4 regions of the Mesorhizobium sp. M0060 genome follow, and region 1 is predicted to be linked to each of the others. Evidence: predicted binding sites of a transcription regulator. Region 1 holds the regulator's gene; each other region holds the start of a gene.
What was found. Region 1 encodes PhoB, which activates phosphate uptake and scavenging genes when phosphate is short. Its sites were predicted from a motif close to TGTCATNNANCTGTCAT; they were not measured.

Region 1 (2,204 bases):
ATGGCCATCGTCCGGCGCCGGCTGGAAGATCCAGACCTTGACGTCCGCAGTGTCGCCCGCATCGCCCTGGCGATTCAGGGAATTACCGACTCCCCTGCACGCGCCATGCTGTGGTCGCCGATCACGCCGCAGACGGACATCGCCTTTGCCGACATGCTGGAAGACGAATTCGGCATCCCGGCCACGGTGGAGAACGATTGCAATATGATGGCGGTGGCTTTGCGCTGGCGCGATCCGGATCGCTATCGCGACGACTTCATCGCCATCCTGCTTTCGCACGGCATCGGCATGGGGCTGGTGCTGAAGGGCGAGCTGTTCACCGGCACGCATTCCTCGGGCGGCGAGTTTGGCCACATGATCCATCGTCCAGGCGGCGCGCTCTGCCGTTGCGGGCGGCGCGGCTGCATCGAGGCCTATGCAGGCAATTACGCCATCTGGCGCAACGCTACGGGGATGAGCGAAGACAGCAAACCGGTCGCCGACGTCAGCGACGCCGACATGCGCGCGTTGGCGGCCCGGGCCCGCGAGAAGGATGGGCCGGAACGCGAGGCCTACCGCAGGGCCGGCGAAGCGCTGGGTTTCGGTCTCGGCTCGTTGTTCGCGCTGATCGATCCAGCACCGGTCGCGATGGTCGGCGTCAGTGCCGCCGCCTTCGATCTGATCGAGCCGGCCTTGCGCAAGGCCATCGCCCAGACCGCCGGTGGCCAGCATTCGAGCTCGATCTCCTTCGACACCGAGCCGAACGAATTGCCGCTGATCCGCGAAGGCTGCGCGATGCGGGCGTTAAGCTTCGTCGACCAGGAGATTTTCGCGCCGGGCGCGCAAATGAGGCCCGGCATCAGAAAGAACGTAGCCTGACCAGGCAGGTCAATCTTCCCTGATCGCATAGCCGGCACCGCGGATGGTGCGGATGACATCCGGCATGCGGCCGTTATTGACGGCTTTGCGCAGCCGCCCGACATGCACGTCGACGGTGCGTTCGTCGATGTAGATCGTCTCGCCCCAGACATTATCGAGCAACTGGCTGCGCGAGAAGACGCGGCCGGGATGCCGCATCATGAATTCGAGCAGCCGGAATTCGGTCGGCCCGAGCCGGATTTCGCTCTTCTTGCGATAGACCCTGTGCGATTCGCGATCGAGCACGATGTCGCCGACCTTCAGCACGCTGGACAGCACTTCCGGCTTGGCGCGGCGCAGCAGCGCCTTGACCCTGGCCATGAATTCCGGTGTCGAAAACGGTTTGACCAGATAGTCGTCGGCGCCGGTCGAAAGACCGCGCACCCGGTCGCTCTCCTCGCCGCGCGCGGTCAGCATGATGATCGGCAGCCGCTCGGTTTCGGGGCGCACCCGCAACCGTCGGCAGAGCTCGATGCCGGAAACCGCTGGTATCATCCAGTCGAGCACCAGAAGATCGGGCACATTCTCCTGCAAACGGATCTCGGCTTCGTCGCCGCGTGTCACCACCTCGACCTGGTAGCCTTCGGATTCGAGATTGTAGCGGAGCAGCACACCCAACGGCTCCTCGTCCTCCACCACCATTATGCGTGGTGCGATCATCGGCTGGGCACCCCCATCATGTCACCGGTGCGGACATTGTCGTTTCGTCCTGCTTCGGACGATTGACAGGCAATTGCTCGCCGGTCAGCACATAATACGCATTTTCGGCGATGTTGGTGACATGGTCGCCGATCCGCTCCAGATTCTTGGCGCAGAACAGCAGATGCGTGCAAGCGGTGATGTTGCGCGGGTCTTCCATCATGTACGTCAACAGCTCGCGGAACACGGACGTGTATTTGACGTCGATGCGCTCGTCGGCGGCGCGTAGCTTGGCCAGCGCGGCCGCATCGCCGGCAGCATACTCCTCGATGACGCCCTGCACCTGGATGAGCACCAGCTGCGCCATCGCATCGATGGAATGCGATAGGTCGCGCGGCGTGACGCTGAGGCCGACCGCACTCACACGCTTGGCGATATTCTTGGCAAGGTCGCCGATGCGTTCGAGGTCGCCGGCCATGCGGATCGCCCCGACGACATGGCGCAGATCGTGGGCCATCGGCTGGCGCTTGGCGATCAGGGTGATGGCGCGGTCGTCCAGTTCGCGTTGACGCGCATCCATGATGGCGTCGTCCGAAACAACGCGCTGCGCCAGCGCATTGTCGGAATTCAACAGGGCCTTGGTCGCCCCGCCGACCATCGAACCGGCG
Region 2 (2,204 bases), on a different contig from region 1:
AGGCCGGTGCGCGGCGAGACACTGCTGCGCGTGCTTTTGACCAGCCATGCGCCGGTCATCGCCGAGCCGCAGCCGCAAAAGCGCGGCGCGCAAGCTGTGCACGCCATTGGCGGCCGCCAGCAGGGCCTGTCGGTGCTGATCGCCGAGGACAACGACATCAACGCCATGCTGGCCCGCGCCACGCTGCTGAAGGCCGGGCATCGCGTAAAAGTGGTCGGCAACGGCAAGGCCGCGGTCGAGGCGGTCATCAGCACCGGCCACAAGCACCGCTTCGATGTGGTGCTGATGGACCTGCATATGCCGGTGATGGACGGTCTGGACGCCATCGCCGCCATCCGCCGCTATGAGGAGGAGACCGCGGTGCCGCCGGTGCCGATCATGGTGCTGTCGGCCGACAGCCAGGAAAAGACCCGCCACGCCGTGCTCGCTCACGGTGCCAGCGGCTTCGTCACCAAGCCGCTCGACCCCGATGCCCTGGTTCACGCGGTCGAAGGGCAAGTGGCTGCCTGAGCCGCTTTCGATCACCCGATAGCCGGTTGGCATTAGAGCGCCCGCGTCTCTTGGACGCGCAAAGGACGCTCTAACACTTTGACTTTTTCGCATGATCCTTTCCGGAAACCAATTTCGGTTTCCGGGGTCATGCGATACCCAGCCGACGAAGTATTGCCCGCAGAGCCGTATCACGGTACTGTCACAATCCTGTTGCACCTACACCGTATCCCCGTGCCAAGAGGGATGGCTCGAAGGAGAATCACTCGTGCATACAGTCATGCCGGAATGTGATGCTCGGCCGAACGCCAGCGGGCCTTTGCTTGTCGGCCGGAACGCCGATGCCGTCATAAAAGGCGCATCGCTCGGCCGCATCGGCAATCTCGAAGTGCGGCTCGCCCGCAACGAGGCCGAGATCGCTGCCGCGCAGGAAGTGCGCTACCGGGTGTTCTACGACGAGCTTGGTGCCAGGAAGGACCTGTTCCAGATGCAGGACCGCCGCGATGCCGACCGCTTCGATCCCCTCTGCGATCATCTGCTGGTCTTCGATACTTCGCTTTCCGGCCCCGAGCATCGCCGCATCGTCGGCACCTACCGCCTGCTGCGGCAGGAGATTGCCGCAGCAGCCGGCGGCTTCTATTCCGAGGGCGAATTCGAGCTGACCAAGTTGATCGCCCGGCATCCCGGCCAGCGCTTCCTTGAGCTTGGCCGCTCCTGTGTTCTGCCGGAATACCGTTCGAAGCGCACCATCGAGGCGCTGTGGCAAGGCATCTGGGCCTATATCAACCATTACGGCATCGGCGTGATGACAGGCTGCGCGTCGTTCCACGGCACCGTGCCGGCGGCACATGCCGAGGCGCTGACCTATCTTGCCCATCACTGCCGGACGAATTCATCCTGGGACGTGCGTGCCGTCGCCGGGCGCTATTGTTCCATGGATCTGATGCCGATCGAGGCCGTCAATGCCAAGGCGGCGATCGCCGCCATGCCGCCGCTGGTCAAGGGCTATCTGCGCGTCGGCGCGCGCATCGGCGACGGCTGCGTCATCGATCGTGAATTCTCGACGGTCGACGTGTTCGTGGTGATGCCGGTCAAGGAGATCGGCGCCCGCTACGTCAACTATTATGGCGGGGAAGCGCAGCGCTTCGCTGCGTGAATAGTGAATAGTGAATGATGAATAGTGAATGATAGAAACGAAGCCCGTCTGGCTTCTACAAACTACTTTCTACCAACTACTAACCATTCACTATTGACCATTCATCATTCACGCATCCTTCTCAGCCTGCTCGTTGACCGGCCCCGGCTCCGGCGCTTCGCTTGCCACATGCTTGGGGCCGCCCTTGGCGACGCCGACCATGGCCGGCCGCAGCACGCGCTCGCCGATCGAATAGCCGGGCTGCACGACCTGGACGACCGTGTTGGCGGGCACGTCGGGATTGGGCACCTCGAACATCGCCTGGTGGAAATTCGGATCGAATTTCTCCCCCTCGGGCTCGAGCTTCTTCACACCGTGCCGCTCCAGCGCCGACAGCATGGCGCGCTCGGTGATCTCGACGCCGTCGATCAGCGCCTTGAAGCCGGCATCGCCCGATGCCTTGGCCTCCTCCGGGATGGCATCCAGCGCACGGCGCAGATTGTCTGATACCGACAGCATGTCGCGGGCAAAATTGGCGACCGCATAGGCGCGCGCGTCGTGGACGTCTCGGGCGGTGCGG
Region 3 (2,204 bases), on a different contig from region 1:
GTCGCCGTTCTCGTCGGTGTAGTTCGGGAAGCCCGCATCGGCATAGACGCCGACCTTGTCGCGCATCTCCTCGCCCGGTTTCTGGTCGTCGATGGTACCGATGATCGACACGCCGTGCGTGTGATCGCCCGTGGCGACGATCAGCGTGTCCGGATGCGTCTTGGCGAACTCCATCCCGATGCCGACGGCTTTGTCGAACTCGATGGTCTCGAACAGCGACCGCTCCCAGTCCATCGGATGCGACATCTTGTCGACGGACGCCGCTTCGACCATGAGGAAGAAGCCGTCCTCGTCCTTGGAAAGCTGATCGAGTGCGGTCTGCGTCATCTCGACAAGGCCGGGCTGGTTCGGGAACTTCTCGACGCTGCCCTTCTTGAGGAATTCACGGTCGAGTGTCGTGTCCATGTTGCCGGTGTGGAAAAGGCCGAGGATCTTGCCGGTGTTGGTTCCCTTGGCGGCCACGAGTTCGGTCTTGTCGGTCGCCAATGTGTAACCGGCATCCCTGAACATTGCGATGTAGTCCTTGTCGTCCTTGCGCTTCGAGCCCGGCGTGCTCTGCGGCAGGAAGTAGGCGGAGCCGCCGCCAAGGACGATTTCGGGCTTGACGACGAAGAACATGCCGACAATGTCAGCCTTGTCGGCGCGCAGGCGGGTATGGGCGACGACCGCCGCAGGGGTGGCGTCTTCCACCTCGGCGGTTGAGACAACGCCGATCGACTTGTTGCCGGTGCGCCGCAGCGCCTCTGCGATCGTCTCGACCCTGGGGTCGTCAAGGCTGGCCTTGGTGCGATCCGCATAGACGCCGAGCGCGTTGACAGCCGTCTTGTGGCCCGTCATGTAAGCCGACATCGTGTTGGCGCTATCGGTTGAGATCGCATTGGTCGCGGACGTGCCTATGAAGGCCATGTGATCGAGGTCGTCCATGTTGAGGCGCCCGTTGGCTTTGCCTTCCGTCATGCCCTTCGACATGATGCGGGCGCCGGTGCGATGCGCGACCGAAAGCCCGTCGCCGAGGAAGAAGATGACGTTCTTGGCCTTGGGCGTTGCCGGGGTGCCGAAAACCTGCCAGCTCACCGACTTCATTTCGTCGCCGGCCTTCGCCTCCAGCTTGTAGGTACCAGGCTGCGAAATGCTGGCTGCGCGGATCAACAGCGCCGAAGCGTCGAAACCTTCTTCCTTCTCGATGAATTCGAATTTCTTGCCCAACACGGTTTCCGCCGGCTGGCCGTTGATCGTAACCGTGACTTGGTCGGCGCTAACGACCTTGTCGAACTCGACCTTCACGTCGAAAGGCGACTGCGCCAGGATCGTGGCCCGATCAAGCGGGTAGACCGTCGCTGCCCCCGCAACGGTGTTCAAGCTTGTTGTTATTGCGAGTGCAGCGATAAGACGGTGCATGGCAGGCTCCGGGTGGGTTCACGGACAATGTTCGGCGATGTCCGTGTCAGGGATGTGACATGGCAGGAAACGCGCGCCGACCAAAAACGACGAATTTGCCACGTGTCGACGTCACAGACCACGAACAAGCGGTCATTATTGCGTCCGAGCGGTGACAATCGCGACCCATCTCGCGCGTTTCGAGGCGCATGGTGCGCAGCTCGTCTCGGGCTGTCTGTTCATCGGATCGTCGAAGAGCCGACGTTAGCCGGTGCGGGCCTGCAGATAGGAGAGCATGAGGAACTGTGGGGCGGTCACGCAGCTTTGCTGCGCTGATCGGGTCTTGGATTGTCGTTTGCCATGCCCGGATACCATTCCGCGAAGACTGCTTTGAGACTTCCGTCGAGTGTCCGGGTGCGGCCATTGCTTCGCCCGTTGCCTCGTGGGCGCTCAACGCGAGGTGCAGTCGTGATCCAAAAGGCGCTCGGCCGCTGAGCTTTCCCAATTGGTCAGGATGTAAAATCCCGGTCTTGCGCCGGCGAGTTCGGCGCCAACGACGACGACATTTACGTGATGCATGGCGCGCCGGGCCTGCGGCAGGCCGGAAGCGATGATGCCGACTACGTTGGTCGTTTCCAAATCCGACTTGTCGACTGCCTTGATCCAATAGCGTTTCCCCATCAGAGCCAAAGGGAGAAGCTGCCACGGACCTTCCACCTTCGGCCCCTTCAGGACAAGTTTCTTTTCCACCGACACCGCAACGCAATCGATATGGATGTGGAACTGATCCTGGGATCGCTCAGTCCTGGAATTCACAGCCATGGCGA
Region 4 (2,204 bases), on a different contig from region 1:
CGGCGCCTGCACCTTGTGGGTCGGATTGTTATAGCGATACGGCTCATACGGTCCGTGGTTCTGCAGGCTGACGGCGAAAAAGAAGACCGGCTCGGCACTGGTATCGGCCTCGTGGATGATCTCGTCGGTCATCGCGGCGTCCGACGCGAGCGGTCCGCGTTTTTGCATGGGCGGCAGCGTCTCCTCGGACTTGAAGTCGTTGAAGCCGAAATCGGCATAGACGGCTCCCCGGTTCCAGAACCAGTTGGTGCCGGGATGGATGGCGCGTGTCCGGTAGCCCTGGCTTTTCAGGAAGGTGGCGAGCGAGGGGGTCGGTGTCCGCACATATTGCTGGTAGGGAATGCTGCCCGCCGGCAGGAAGGCGTTGGAAAAGCCGGTCAGGGCCTCGAACTCGATGTTGGCCGTCATGCCGCCGAATTCGGGCGAGAACATATAGCCCGAGCGCAGTGCCCGCACATTGGGGATCGGATCGGGCGTGATGGTGACGCCGGGCAGCTTGGTCGGATCCCAGAACGATTCGCTCATGACGACGATGATGTCGGGCTTCTCGGCAGGTATCGAGGCCGTCACCTGCGGTTTGCCGATCGCCGCGATCGCCTTGCCGGAATAGCCGGGCGGCGCCGAGACATGGGCCATCGGGACGTTCAGCGCGAAGGCGAGCGCAAAACCGTTCGAGGCATAGTTTTCCTTCTGGTCCCACATGATCGGGATGATCTGCAGCCGGTCGCGCGTCCACGAGAAAGTGGCATAGTCCATGATGGAGACGAAGAAGGCGATCAGCGGCACCGTCAGCGTCAGCCGGGCAAGGCGGCCCTTGTGGCTGAGCGACGGAACGCGGCGGCGCCATAGCCGCCAGCAATAGACGAGCAGCGACAGCCCGCCGACGATGCCGATCGCCAGGGCAATGGCGGTTCCCGGGCGATCGCGCACCAGGAGCGGCATCAGTGCCACGATCTGCCGGGAATAGAGGAAATCGGTCGGATAGAGCGGATCGCCGAGATAGAGCGACTTCTGGTGGCCGACGAACGCCAGCGACAACGTCAGCGGCGCGACGATCATCAGGCTCTGATGGCTGCGGCCAAGCACGGCGTCGAGGCCGATGAGGATCAGCGCAAAAATAATGATTGTGGTCCAGCCGGGTTTGAAGGGCTGCAGAAAGAAGTCGATGGTGCCGGCAAAGTTGCCGCGCACGATCAGTTCGATGGCGAACACCAGGATGGCCGCGGCCAGCAAGCTGATAAGGCCATAGCGGATGACAGGCCATTTGCGCGCCGGCAGATAGCCGGTGGATGGATCGCCTTCGAGAAACTGTGGCGCGGCCTCGGCTGCGCTGTTCTTGGTCTTTGCCACTTCAATAGTTCCCCGGCCCGCAACAAAAGCGTCACTCGACTGTCATCGAACTGTCACGCAAAGCTAGCGCCTGTGGCGGAAATAAGAAGAGCCAGCAAACAAATCGTGAGCGGTTTTCATCATGAGTGATCGCCAAAAAGCCTGCCGAAACAGGCACTCGGCCGACGTTGCGCGGTCGAGGTTGGACTTGACTTGGCCGCACGCCTTGCGTCACAGGCAACCAGAACCAGCAGCTGGGAGCCGCCGATGGCCATCGCATTCACCTTTCCGGGGCAGGGCAGCCAGGCTGTCGGCATGGGCAAGGACCTCGCCGACGCCTTTGTGGAATCGCTGCGGATCTTCGAGGAAGTCGACGATGCGCTCGGCGAAAATCTATCGAAGCTGATCTGGGAAGGTCCGGAAGAGACGCTGACGCTGACCGCCAACGCCCAGCCGGCGCTGATGGCGGTGTCGCTTGCCGCAATTCGGGCGCTGGAGGCGCGCGGCTTCTCACTGGAAGATAAGGTCACCTATGTCGCCGGCCATTCGCTTGGCGAATATTCGGCACTTGCAGCCGCCGGTTTCGTTTCGGTCGCCGACGCCGCCCGGCTGTTGCGCATCCGCGGCAATGCCATGCAGGCGGCGGTACCGGCCGGAGAGGGCGCCATGGCGGCGATTATCGGGCTGGAACAGGCTGACGTCGAGGCGGCTTGCGCCGAGGCCGCCCACGGCGCGGCCAAAGATCCGGCGCACGCCTTGGTTTGCCAGATCGCCAATGACAATGGCGGCGGCCAGCTGGTGATCTCAGGCGCCAGGCCGGCGGTCGAACTGGCGGCGAAGCTATGCACGGAGAAGGGCGCAAAGCGGGCGCTGAT

Region 2: a site for PhoB is predicted at 690-706, ahead of olsB (l-ornithine N(alpha)-acyltransferase). Genes of this name have one in related genera too.
Region 3: a site for PhoB is predicted at 1,442-1,458, ahead of NKJ94_RS25500 (alkaline phosphatase). Genes of this name have one in related genera too.
Region 4: a site for PhoB is predicted at 1,391-1,407, ahead of NKJ94_RS22215 (LTA synthase family protein). Genes of this name have one in related genera too.

Annotation. Positions count from the first base shown of each region.
Region 1 is NZ_JAMYUP010000036.1:42,349-44,552, forward strand. It holds gene NKJ94_RS26170 (ROK family protein) at 1-858, shown strand, start outside; gene phoB (phosphate regulon transcriptional regulator PhoB) at 868-1,557, opposite strand; gene phoU (phosphate signaling complex protein PhoU) at 1,574-2,204, opposite strand, start outside.
Region 2 is NZ_JAMYUP010000009.1:151,044-153,247, reverse strand. It holds gene NKJ94_RS11910 (PAS domain-containing hybrid sensor histidine kinase/response regulator) at 1-510, shown strand, start outside; gene olsB (l-ornithine N(alpha)-acyltransferase) at 770-1,645, shown strand; gene grpE (nucleotide exchange factor GrpE) at 1,754-2,204, opposite strand, start outside.
Region 3 is NZ_JAMYUP010000034.1:33,171-35,374, forward strand. It holds gene NKJ94_RS25500 (alkaline phosphatase) at 1-1,398, opposite strand, end outside; gene NKJ94_RS25505 (CDP-diacylglycerol diphosphatase) at 1,828-2,204, opposite strand, start outside.
Region 4 is NZ_JAMYUP010000025.1:20,918-23,121, reverse strand. It holds gene NKJ94_RS22215 (LTA synthase family protein) at 1-1,350, opposite strand, end outside; gene fabD (ACP S-malonyltransferase) at 1,597-2,204, shown strand, end outside.